Regions from separate parts of the Viridibacillus sp. d25.2 genome, predicted to be linked through region 3. Evidence: riboswitches for the same ligand, from Rfam matches in the RefSeq annotation. Region 3 holds a riboswitch; each other region holds the start of a gene.
What was found. Region 3 has a riboswitch for cobalamin ahead of ACZLO7_RS12915 (energy-coupling factor ABC transporter permease). Riboswitches for the same ligand answer to the same signal wherever they lie in the genome.

Region 1: another riboswitch for cobalamin. It lies ahead of ACZLO7_RS20165 (ABC transporter substrate-binding protein); the one in region 3 lies ahead of ACZLO7_RS12915 (energy-coupling factor ABC transporter permease).
Region 2: another riboswitch for cobalamin. It lies ahead of nikA (nickel ABC transporter substrate-binding protein); the one in region 3 lies ahead of ACZLO7_RS12915 (energy-coupling factor ABC transporter permease).

The regions. Positions count from the first base shown of each region.
Region 1 is NZ_CM196652.1:4,113,373-4,117,827, forward strand. Features, by position in the region: gene cbiB (adenosylcobinamide-phosphate synthase CbiB) at 1-39, opposite strand, end outside; gene ACZLO7_RS20155 (bifunctional ABC transporter ATP-binding protein/adenosylcobinamide amidohydrolase) at 41-1,513, opposite strand; gene ACZLO7_RS20160 (FecCD family ABC transporter permease) at 1,516-2,511, opposite strand; gene ACZLO7_RS20165 (ABC transporter substrate-binding protein) at 2,508-3,455, opposite strand; cobalamin riboswitch at 3,585-3,773, opposite strand; gene argS (arginine--tRNA ligase) at 4,097-4,455, opposite strand, start outside.
Region 2 is NZ_CM196652.1:3,081,231-3,085,685, reverse strand. Features, by position in the region: gene ACZLO7_RS15190 (oleate hydratase) at 1-548, opposite strand, end outside; cobalamin riboswitch at 896-1,082, shown strand; gene nikA (nickel ABC transporter substrate-binding protein) at 1,240-2,862, shown strand; gene nikB (nickel ABC transporter permease) at 2,902-3,840, shown strand; gene nikC (nickel transporter permease) at 3,837-4,455, shown strand, end outside.
Region 3 is NZ_CM196652.1:2,586,434-2,590,888, forward strand. Features, by position in the region: gene cobJ (precorrin-3B C(17)-methyltransferase) at 1-577, opposite strand, end outside; gene ACZLO7_RS12910 ((2Fe-2S) ferredoxin domain-containing protein) at 606-971, opposite strand; cobalamin riboswitch at 1,172-1,368, opposite strand; cobalamin riboswitch at 1,595-1,778, shown strand; gene ACZLO7_RS12915 (energy-coupling factor ABC transporter permease) at 1,980-2,741, shown strand; gene ACZLO7_RS12920 (energy-coupling factor ABC transporter substrate-binding protein) at 2,738-3,055, shown strand; gene cbiQ (cobalt ECF transporter T component CbiQ) at 3,042-3,836, shown strand; gene ACZLO7_RS12930 (energy-coupling factor ABC transporter ATP-binding protein) at 3,829-4,455, shown strand, end outside.

The DNA.
Region 1 (4,455 bases), 1.5 Mb from region 3:
GGCAATTCCAATCGTACAAGCAATAATATGTGCTAACATTTTATAACCATCCCTTGGCACGTTTGTATTCTTGTAATGCTGTAACTGTCGTTTCATAAACACCATGACCAATCAGCTTGCCAATATCTGTGATGGGGCCAGCGTATTCCATGAACGTACCATTTTGTGTTGCGGCAATTAATAGGCTATCAGTTGATGTGCCTGTTGCAATCGTATGTGATATTGGATCCATGATATCCTCTTGCTGCATTGCTTTTACCTTTGCTTCAGTAGCTGTTATCATTGCTTGCATAAAGGACTCTTCCGTTAATTTCCCGTTAATGATGACCCAAGTATTGATCGTTCCTATATACGGTTTACTTGCTCTTTCATGCGCCTTTGAAACATCCACTGCATTTCCAACACCAGCTGTCACAGCAACAATAATACTTCCAATAGAGCTTGAGAACTTACGAATAACTACATACTTAGCTGCAACTGCCGTCATCATGGCCACTGTATTAGAAGGCATAAAATTATGTTGTTCTAGATAATTTTTTAACTCCTCATGGGCATCTGCACACATATAACTCAAATCGACTGTACGATTGACAAAAGATTGGAACCAACCAAAGCCTGCATTATGAACAGCTGAGGATACGGTCTTTAAAGGAAATTCCGTACGAAGTTCAACAAATTCATCTCTTACTTTGAATTGTTCTTTAGTCACTACATATGATTCACGTTCATCAATACTGGTTGGCATTAGTGTAACTTGTGGCTTTGGCAATTCTGGATGCGGATAGCTTGAAACGCGTGTATTATATACTTCTAAAATTTGTTGTTCTTTCAACACTTCATGTGGTTCACCAATAGCCTTTACATGCCCATTCTCCATTAACAACAGCTGATCACAATATAGTGAAGCTAAATTCATATCATGAAAAACAGAGATAACTGTTAAGCCATTTTGTACTGCTTCAAGACGAATCATATCTAGTAGTTGGCGTTGATGTGCAATATCTAAATGATTCGTTGGTTCATCTAAAAGTAAGATACCGGCTTGCTGAGCTAGTGCTTGGGCTACAAATGTACGTTGTTGCTCCCCACCTGATAAAAACTCGAGATTTGTATGTTCATAGTAATCCACACCGGTTTGCTTCATAGCTTTTTTTACTGCGTTTTCATCTTGTTCTGACCATGTTGAAAACCAACTATTTTGATGTGGATAGCGACCTAAAGCTATCGTCTCACGTACTGTATGTGAAAAGGAATGGGCATGAAGCTGAGGTAATACAGCCATTTTGCGCGCAAATTCCTTCGGTGAGAAGTTTTTAATGTTTTGTTCCTCGATAAGTACTTGACCAGTTGTTGAAGGCAAGATACCACTAATCACTTTTAATAACGTGGATTTACCACTACCATTCGGTCCTAATACACCAAGAATTTCACCCTTCTTCACGGTAAACGAAACGTCTTGTACTATTGGCCTGGTAGCATCATAGCCTCCAGTAACATGTTCTACAGTAAGCATAATTACGCACCTTTCGTTCTTCTTTGTCGGAAAAAGATATATGAAAATACTGGCGCTCCAATAAATGCGGTAATAACACCAATTGGCAACTCTGTTGGTGCAATAATCGTTCGAGCAAATAAATCACAAACAATTAGTAAGGATGCTCCATTTAAAAACGATAACGGTAACAAATGACGGTGATCTGCACCAAATAAAAGACGTGTCATATGTGGTACAACAAGTCCTACAAAACCAATTGTGCCAGACACCGCTACTGCAGCACCTGTTAACATAGATCCACCAATTAGTATGAGCATTTTACTTTTCTTCACATCAACACCAAGATACTTCGCACGTTCTTCTCCAAATAACATAGCATTTAATTCACGCCGGTTTAGCCATAATAAAAATGATCCGATGAGTACAAATGGCCACACCATTTTGACATATGGCCATCCACGCATTGAAACGCTACCCATAAGCCACCCAATGATTTGGCGTAACTCGTCTCCTGTTAATGCGATTAATAAGGAAATAACCGAACCCAAAAATGAACTAACAATTATACCTGTTAAAATCAATGTTTCCATCTTCAACGTACGATCGACTAAACGTGCAAAAGCCATTACACCCATCATCGCCAATAAGGCCCCTAGCATGCTGAAGGCTGGTAATGTATATATACCTAAAATAGGGGTCGAAATGCCGAAAAAGAGCGTCACCACAGCACCTACTGAGGCACCGGATGACACTCCTAACGTATACGGATCGGCGAGAGGATTCTTCAGCAATCCTTGGAAAGCAGCACCCGCAATTGCCAGTGAGGCTCCTACTAAACCTGCAAGCACAACACGCGGCATGCGTATTTTCCATAATATATTCGTCGCTGTTGGATCCGCTGCCGTATTCCATAACGTACTAATTGGTACTTTAACAGAACCAATTGATACACCTAGCCAAATGCTAACAATTAAAATCACAAAGGCTATGGTGTATCCTATAATGGTTTTCTTCACTCAAAAGCCTCTGGATATACTGCTTTTGCAATGCCCTCTAAGCCTTCAGCAAGACGAGGACCAGTTCGGCTTGTTAAGTTCACATCAACTTGAACAACTGCATCATTTTTTACAGCTGTAATACTATCGAAGCCTTGACGTTTTTTCACCTTTTCAACAATACCTTTTACATAGTTATAATTCACAATAATTGTATCTGGATTACGTTTTACAATTTCTTCAGGACTAATTTTTGGCCAACCTGTTAGATCTGCTGTAACGTTTTTAATATTAGCTAAGTCAAACATTTCTTGCATAAATGTATCTTTACCAACAGTGTAAATATCAGGTTCATCTTGTATTTCGACAAATGCTGTTTTTTGTTTTACGTCTTTTACTTTTGCTTGTACTTCTTTTACTTTTGCTTTCATATCATCAGTAATCTTCTTAGCCTCATCCGCTTTACCAGTAATGTGGCCTATTTGTTCAATTGTTTTATACGTTTCTTCAAAATTCACAGCGTTTTTTACAACAAAAACTTTCAATCCAGCATCACGTAATTGTTGGAGATCTGCTTCTGAAAGTGTTTCGTGTGCGAAAACAACGTCTGGATTTAAGCTAATAATTTTCTCAGCATCAAATTTCACACCGCCAATTTTTTCTTTTTTCGTTGCAGCTTCTGGGTAATCATCATTATCAGATACAGCTGTAATTTCCTTATCTAAACCTAATGCGAAAAGAATTTCTGTATTACTTGGTACCAAAGTAATAATGCTCTTTGGTGCTTCTGTAAATTTCACATCATTACCAAGTGCATCTGTCTCTGTTAATGGGTACCCTGCTACCTGTTGCTCTGTCGCTGACTCACTATTTTCCTTTTTCTTCGTATCTTCCGTTTGGCCACAGCCTACTAATACGCCTAGTGCTAAAAAGAACACTAAACAAAATTGCCATATTTTCTTCATTTGCATTTCCTCCTTGTTCATAAAAAAAATCTCTCGTTTTACGACGAGAGATACGATGACAGTGAATATATACATAGCAGTACTCATACTGCACTTTTACTGACACCATTTCTATCCGCGTAGTTCTAATTGGTAGTCTCCATGTTGGTAGGTCTCCTGGCTCGTGATTACAGCTTACCGCGCCTTCCCAAAGCCTATGCTTCAGTGGCAAATTACGACTTGCTCACACTTACAGTGGCGGGACCGCGTCGGATTTCCACCGACTTCCCTTTTCTCTTCACATAATCTAAGTAAAGAACCAACATGTATCACAATATACAATTTTTTTTATTACATCGTGTTCAATTATACAGAAAATTAAATACTTGTCCAAGTTGTTTCAAATAGGATTGGTGGAATTAGGAGAACTCCCTACTTGAAGTTGACTATTATTTTTGTTTTTTATTATTTATTTTAAAAGTAAAAGTGAATTGAATGATTTCAGCTATTTTATCCTTAATTTGAGCAATTTCATTTTTGCCTTAATCCTTTATTTAAATAAAAAGACTATTCCTCACAGAAATAGTAAGGAATAGTCTAATTTGAAAGCGTCAATTAACCCCCTACAGCATTTGCTGCATAAGAAGATAAATGGGCTTCAATTACATTTTTTCAGGTGCCGATACGCCAATTAGTTTTAGTGCATTTGCGATTGTTGTACGTACTGCTGTGATTAGAGCTAAACGAGCTTCTGAGCGCTCTTTGTTGTCAGCATCTAATACTTTTTCAGCATTGTAGAAGCTGTGGAAAGTTGCAGCTAGTTCTTGAATGTAGTTAGTAATACGGTGTGGTGTACGATTCTTTGCAGCATCCGCAACAACTTGTGGGAAGTCCCCTACTTTTTTCAAGACATCAATTTCTTTTTCTGCATTTAGAAGATTTAAATGTTCCTCAGAAGCAGCTAAGCCCTGTTCTTTCGCTTGGCGTAAAATTGAAGAAATACGAGCATGTGCATATTGTG
Region 2 (4,455 bases), 490 kb from region 3:
CAATATAGCCAAAAATTCGATTCAAAGAATTCTTCAGAGAAAACATCCGTAATTTTTTTATCCTCTAATTTCTCTTCAGGAGTAAAAAATAATTTAATCATTTCTTCAGATGATTTATCAGATAATGTAAATTTTCCATCATCCTCAAGTCTTTCTCCTCTTTTTTCAATCAATCTACATTTAGAATAATTAGGATCTTCTTTATTTAACCAATAAAACTCATCTAAAACAGAAGCATTTTCAATTTCTAAAGATGGGATTGAACGAAATAAATCCCATAAGCATTCAAAATGATCTTCCATTTCTCGACCACCACGAATAATAAAACCTCTTGTCGGATTTAGAATACCATCAAGACTACCTCCTGAGATATCTAACTCTTCGAGAATATGAATATTTTCTCCTTTCATTTGGCCATCACGAATTAAAAAACATGCGGCTGAAAGTGAGGCTAGCCCCGAACCAATAAGATACGCTGACTTCTCATCAACACCCTTAGGTTTTTTAGGACGTGCGAAAGCTTCATAATTACCATTACTGTAATACATAATACCGCCTCCATAAATTATTATTCCGATATAGAATACCATAAATTTACATGATAACGGTAAGATAGGGAAAGAATTAACAAAATATTCAATTTTAAAGTTAAACTGTAGATATACATATCCATCTCATTTGACATAACAATTCATTGCATTTTTATTAAATTATTTATCGATATCTTTTAGTAGGGGGATTTACAGCCAGCAACGGTATGTGTAACTGCAACAAAACGTGCTAATTTGTTGTAAATCTTTTGAATAAAATTAAGACTTAAAATTGATATAGCTTTAAGTTGTAATAACGAATATACTTTATATTAGGAAAACTTTTTTATTTTGCACAAAAAATTACATATAGTATTGGAATAGGTGTGTTCGTTTATAACGAATACTTAATAGGGAAGTCGGTGGAAATCCGACATGGTCCCGCCGCTGTAAGGGTGAGTCTCATGCAAGTTAGTCACTGGATAATATCCGGGAAGACGCATGGAGGCGATGAACCTAAGTCAGAAGACCTGCCTGTTCTAAAAATGCTGATAAACCTACGGGAGATAGGGAGGTGTTAGAGTGCTAGGAGACAAATTTGTTCTGAAACTATAAGCATTGCTGACCTTTTTTATCGGGTTAGGAATGCTTTTTTGCATGCCAATATTTTATGCGTAGTAAAATTTTATAATTGAAGGTGAGAAAAGACATGTTATTCAAACGATCAAAACTATTAAGCCTTTTCTTTGTACTATTATTATTGTCCGTAATGGGTTGCAGCAATACTCCTAAGGGTTCAGAAAATACTTCACCTAAAGATAATGAGAAAGTTGTTACATTTTCTATGACCGGAGATATAGGCGATTTAAATCCACATACATATTTTCCAAATGAGTTTTTTTCACAGGCAATGGTATATGAGTCACTTGTGAATTACGGGAAGGGTGGGGAAATTCAACCTTGGTTAGCAAAGAGCTGGGATATTTCAAAAGACGGCAAAGAATATGTATTTCATCTGAGAAAAGATGTAGCGTTTTCTGATGGCTCGAAATTTAATGCGGCAATCGTTAAGAAGAATTTTGATACGATTTTAAATAATCATAAACAACATGAATGGGTAGAGTTAATTAACCAAATCAAAGATACAGCAGTAGTGGATGAATACACTTTTAAGCTTACTTTGAACAATTCTTATTATCCAACTTTACAAGAATTAACATACATAAGACCTTTAAGATTTGTTGGAGAAGCTGCTTTTCCTGACAGCCAAGATACATTTAAGGATGGTCTTAAATCTCAAATTGGTACAGGCCCATGGGTACTTAGCGAATATAAGAAAAATGAATATGCAGTATTCGATAGAAATGAAAAGTACTGGGGTACTAAACCAAAAGTAGATAAGGTTGTTGTTAAAGTCATTACTGACGGAGAATCTAGAGTATTAGCATTTGAGAAAAATGAACTTGATTTTATTTTTGGTAATGGGGTCATAAGTCAAGATTCATTTCAATTTTTAAAGGATACAGGGAAATATGAAACTAAGTTGTCAGATCCTACAGCTACAAGAACGCTGCTTTTTAACACAAATAAAGAGGCAACTAAAGACCATAAAGTACGTTTAGCGCTTAACTATGCATTTGATAAACAGGCTGTTATCGATAATATTTTTTATGGTCTGGAAAAAAAAGCAGATACATTGTTCCCGCCTGTATTGGATTACACAAAAATTGACATAGATCCATATGAGCATGACACAGCAAAAGCAGAGCAGTTATTAGATGAAGCAGGGTGGAAAAAAATAGAGGGTAAACCGTTTAGAGAAAAAGACGGAAAAGAACTACAGCTAGAATTCCTTTTTAATAGTACAGATAATATCCAAAAGTCGATCGCAGAATTTGTACAAGGCGATTTTAGAAAATTAGGAATTGATATTAAGTTGAATAGTCAGGAAACGAATGCTTTCTGGAAAACGGCATTCCAAGGTAATTACGACGTATTATTTACATCAACATGGGCCGTACCTTTTGATCCACATTCTTACTTAGCTTCAATTACAACAGATTCAGAAAATGGTGGTCCAGATTATACTGCTTTATTGGGGTTACCAGAGAAGAAAGAAATAGACGAGAAGATTAAGAAAGTGCTTTTAACTACAGATGAAAAAGAAAGAAAAATGTTGTATACCGATATTTTATCAACTTTGCATGAGCAAGCCGTGTACTTACCGATATCTTATCAATCTAATGTAGCGGTTTATCATAAAAATATTAAAGGATTAGATTTTTTGCCTCAGGAAGCAGAGGTACCTTTAACTACAATAGATGTTGAATGAAGCAAGGATTATTAATAACGACAACTTAAGGAGTACTACATGAGTTGGTTTATAGTTAAGCGTTTTGCAAGTCTAGTTCCAATATTATTAGGTATCTCAATTATTACTTTTATCTTACTGCACTTAATTCCTGGAGATCCAGCAGTAGCTTATTTAAGGTTATCGAATATTCCGCCTACTGATGAGGCTGTAGCTGCTCTTCGACTTGAGCTAGGTTTAAATAAACCTTTATATATCCAGTATCTAGAATGGTTAGGAAATGTAGTTCAACTGGATTTAGGGATGTCTTTTGTGTCTAAGAAGACGGTTTGGGAAGAGATAATGTTACATTTAGTTCCAACAATTCAACTAACATTCGCTGCGTTTTTCTTTATCGTAGTTATTAGCTTACCAATAGGAATGCTATCGGCTCTCTACAAAGGAAAATGGATAGATCAATTTAGCAGAATAATAGCTTTTGTTAGTGTTTCTATGCCTACATTTTGGTTTGGTTTTCTATTAATCTATTTTTTATCAGTAAAGTTAGATTTATTACCTGTTTTGGGGAGGGGGACACTAGCACATTTAGTGCTTCCTTCCGTAACGCTTGCTTTTGGCTATATTGGCACAAATATACGATTACTTAGAGCAAGTATGCTTGAAAATATAAATGAGCCATTTGTTGTATATGCAAGAGTGAGAGGTTTACGTCAAGGGAAAATCATTAGTAGACATGTGTTAAAAAAATCTGTCCTTCCTGTAGTGACTGGGCTTGGTATGAGTTTTGGCAATATGCTAGGTGGAGCAGTTATTGTTGAAACCATTTTCGCTTGGCCAGGAATGGGACAATTATTTATCTCGTCCATTTTAAATCAAGATTATACAATGATTCAGGGCTGTGTATTATTTATGAGTGTAATCTTTGTGGTCTGTAATCTTTTAGTGGACCTTACATATTCCTTACTAGACCCCCGTATTCGATTGGAGGGAGAGGAATGAGACCGATTGTAAAGTTGAATCGAAAGCTGATAAATCATAAGCTTATGACGATCAGTACTATCATTATTTTACTTATGATTGGAGTAGCCCTCTTTGCACCTTTTTTGGCCCCTAATGATCCGAACTTTGTTAATATTGCTCAGAAACTACAAGGCCCTTCCTCTCAGTTTCCATTGGGGACTGACCATTTAGGGCGATGTATATTATCGCGATTAATCTTTGGAACACAGACTTCGCTCGGAACAGCCATCCTTGTTATGGGATTTATGATGATGATTAGTGTCCCACTTGGCATTTGTGCAGGCTATGTTGGTGGTAAGATAGATTATCTCTTTATGAGAATTTGTGACATCCTCATGGCCTTCCCAAGCTTTCTTCTTTCATTAGCATTGGTTGGCATATTGGGGCCGGGCATTTTTAATCTAATTTTGGCAATGGTGCTTGTTCAATGGGTTTATTATGCTCGTGTCATTCGAGGAATGGTGCTTAGCGTTAAGGAACAAAACTTTATATTAGCAGCCAAAATATGCGGCACTCCAAAGTTTATCATAATTATGAAACACATTTTCCCAGCCATTATCTCTCAAGTTGTTATATTAGTTTTTATGGACATCG
Region 3 (4,455 bases):
GTGAACGATATTGTAGTAAAATACGCTGAGTTTCAACAATTTGGCGTGTACGGCGACCACTACGTGGATTATAAAGAGCAATTACAAAATCCGCCATTGCCGCAGCTTCCACTCGTTTTGCAATTAAGTCCCAAGGTGTTAAGTGGTCACTTAAACTGATCGTACATGAATCATGCATAACTGGTGCGCCTAGTAAAGAGGCACATGAATTTATTGCAGAAATACCAGGAATAACTTCAATTTCAACACCTGTTGCCTCTGTCCATCCTTTTTCTATTAGCACTTCATAAACTAGACCAGCCATTCCATAAACACCAGAGTCTCCACTTGAAATGACTGCAACTTTTTTGCCATTTTCAGCTTGTCTTACAGCTTCTTGCGCTCGTGATACTTCTTCAGTCATACCCGTACTGATGACAGCGGTATTACTATCAATTAAATCTTGAATGAGTTCTACGTACGTTTTATAACCGATAATGAAATCACTTTCTTGCAGTGCTTCAACTGCCCTTGTTGTAATATGTTTAAAATCCCCTGGACCAAAACCAACTACATAAAGTTTGCCAAGTTGTGACATTGAAACATCTCCCTTTCATAACATCTATCTATTTACTTTTCGAAATCCCTTTAATCGCTCCTGATGTCGGGTTTTTCGTCATATTGCCATTAATCGTTTGATAGACGACATGTGGTGCAACTTGCTGGTCGATACAGTCACGTACAATTTGACGACCAATTTCAGGAGATTCTGCTTTATACCAAGTACCTTGTGGATATGCAATAACGACACAAGCATCTTTACAACGACCATTACAGCGAGTTCGAGTTGTATGTATTTGTTCATCAATTCCAAGTCTAGCGATCTCTTCTCTTACTGCCAGTGTAACTTCTTCACCGCCCTTTTTTAAACAGCTACTACCGTTACAAATAAGCAAATGGCTTTTCATACTTTCTAAATTCCAAGTTGTCATAGTGATCCTCCCAAATGATGTTCATCTTTTTTTATGAAAAAACTATGGAAATAGGGTAAATTGGCAGCTAGTTAACTATTTTGACAAATAAAAAAACCTTAATTCAAGGAATCAAGGTTTAAAAACTAGATTATTCAGACAACACAAAATAATAAATAAGCGTCATCTGCTGTAGCCTTCACCTTTCCCTCCGAAAAGTATCGTTCATAATTATAAAAGCAGGTTTCCTGGCTTACGCGTCACTTTACTTTGATCTCTTCCCAGTATTTAACCAGTGAGTATTATCATTTCATCAGCGTTACAGTAGCGGGGGCTGCATCGGATTCTAACCGATTTCCCTATTATCCAACATACTCTATGTTCTATACATGTTGGCACTTTTAAATTTGCTATTCAATTGTATTATTCAGTAAATTCTAAATCTGTATTTATCATATACTAAATTTTGTTAGATTCAAATAGATTTTTAAAAATTAATATCTTGACATAATATTAAATAATCATTTCCAACAAAATATTGTTGTTAAAAACAGCTTCTGCTTTGTTTCTACCTCATTTTAGTTTTTCAAAAAAAAATCTAGTAGAAAGAAAATTCTCATGATACACTATATTCTGAAATCTAATAATTCAATAAACTTCATGGTGTTAAATTAGCGTTTAACTTAAAAGGGAAGTCGGTATTAATCCGGCGCGGTCCCGCCACTGTGTTGAGGAGTTTTGCTACGTTATGTCACTGTCTAATGATGGGAAGGTAGTAGTAAAATGATGATTCTAAGCCAGGAGACCTGCCATGAAGTGAGGAAATGTTTCAACCTACGAGGATGGGTGTGAAAGTGAGTAAGTCTTATTTACTGATGACTATTCCTTCACGCACTTCTTTCTATGAAAGAGGTGCTTTTTTAATGACAAAATGCCTGTATGCCCTATCCAGAGAGGTATTTCATAGGAGGTGTTATTTTTTAACTAATAAGTCGCCTGTTAAAATACATACACAAAAGGGAGATTAATATGAATAAGCTAAAATCAATCTTTAATTTGAAAATGATTTACTTTTTAGTATTTGTCATGATTGTTCCAAAGCAAGCATTTGCCATGCACATTATGGAGGGATTCTTACCTGTTGAATGGGCTATCTTCTGGTGGGCGGTAACGATTCCGTTTTTGATCATTGGATTTCGTTCAATTCGTAAAACAATAAAAGAAAATCCAGATACAAAAATGATGCTCGGTCTATCAGGGGCATTTGCTTTTGTATTATCCGCACTAAAAATCCCATCTGTAACGGGTAGTTGTTCTCACCCTACTGGGGTTGGTTTAGGAACTGTTTTATTTGGTCCATTTGCAATGAGTATTGTAGGTTTTATCGTTCTATTATTCCAATCACTTTTATTAGCACATGGCGGCTTAACAACTTTAGGCGCCAATGCATTTTCTATGGCTGTAGTTGGTCCACTAATTGCATACGGTATTTATAAAGGGGCAACTAAAGCTGGATTATCTTTTGCATTTGCTGTATTTTTAGCTGCTGCTTTGGGTGATCTTGGTACTTATATTGTCACTTCTATTCAATTAGCACTTGCATTCCCTTCTGAAGTTGGTGGATTCTTTGCGTCGTTCACGAAATTCAGTAGTATTTTCGCTTTGACTCAAGTTCCTTTAGCTATTTCTGAAGGTATTTTAACTGTTATTATTATGAACTTCTTGAAAAAATACAATGTTTCTGAGCTAAAAGCGCTTCGTGTCTTCTCGAAAGGAGCTGAACAACGATGAAAAAGAATTTAATACTAATCGCAATCGTTATCATTCTTGCTATTTTCCCGCTATTCATACAAAAGGGAGCTGAATTTGGAGGAGCTGATGGTGAAGCTGAAGCAGCTATTGGCGAGATAAATGCTTCATATGAGCCTTGGTTTTCAAGTATTTGGGAACCTCCAAGTGGGGAAATTGAAAGTTTATTATTCTGTCTTCAAGCAGCCATTGGTGCTGGATTTATCGGTTACTTTATTGGCTTAACACGAGGTAAACACAAACGCAAGAATAATGGCAATAACAAAGAGAGTCAAATTAAAGATGATCCTTATTGATAAATATGCTTATATGAATCGTTGGAAGCATATTCATCCTATCGAAAAAATGGCATTTACCTTTTTTCTGATGTTATTTTCTTTAACTGTGAAAGACACTCTTGTATCACTCATCACATTTACTGTGATGAGTGCTTTTACAATTTTAGGCGCAAAAATTCCTTTTAAATACTATATCAAGTTATTATTAGTACCTGTTTTTTTTCTTTTAACGAGTATGCTGACCATTTTGATTTCATTTACAGGGAATAATGGCCTCATACCTACACCACTTTGGACGACAGAGGTTTTTGGATTGCATATTTTTATAACAAAACGTAGTTTAGAAATGGCAATCCAACTTTTTTTTACTGTTCTTGGTAGTATTAGTTGCTTATACTTTTTAACATTAACGACCCCGGTACATGATATATTACATGTATTTCGAAAATTAAAAGTTCCTACTCTTTTACTAGAATTGATAGAAATCACATATCGATTCATTTTCGTTTTTTTAGAAGCATCACTAAAAATCCATCAAGCGCAAAATTCCCGACTTGGTTATATAACTATTAAACAAAGTTTACATTCATTAGGTTTACTTATTTCTTCGTTGTTTGTACATGTTTTTCAACGTTCGAAGGAATTAACTATAGCTATGAATTCACGCTGTTATATGGAAGATATAAAATTATTAGAGGATACATACTCATTTTCAAAACGAAATTGGTTATGCGTTGTACTAATTTCTATTAGCATTGTAGCTGTTTATTTTGAGTTTGGAGGTATTCTAAATGGATGAGCTATTTTTTAAAATACAACATCTTACACATAGCTATGCAGACGGCACTATTGCATTAAAAGACCTTTCTCTTTCTATTAAAAAGGGCAAAAAAATTGCATTACTTGGTAATAATGGTGCTGGTAAATCTACATTATTTCAACATTTAAATGGGATATTACAACCAAGTTCTGGTGAAATATATTTTAATGGCCGGCAGATGACATATGGACGCAAAGCTTTATTGCAGTTACGGGAGCAAGTGGGGATCGTTTTCCAAGATCCGGATTCTCAATTGTTTTCTGGTACAGTTAAACATGATATCTCGTTTGGTCCTATGAACCTTGGCTGGTCAAAAGAAAAGGTTATCAAACAAGTGGAGTGGGCGATGAAAGAAACTGAAGTCACTCCCCTACAACAAAAGCCGATTCACTTTTTAAGTTTAGGTCAGAAAAAACGTGTCGCTATTGCTGGGGTATTAGCAATGAATCCAGATGTTTTTATATTAGATGAACCGTCTGCAGGTCTTGATGCATATTATTCTAAGCAAATCATGGCACTATTAAATACGATTCATAAACCACATAAAACCATAATACTATCAACTCACGATGTGCATTTTGCATATGAATGGGCCGAT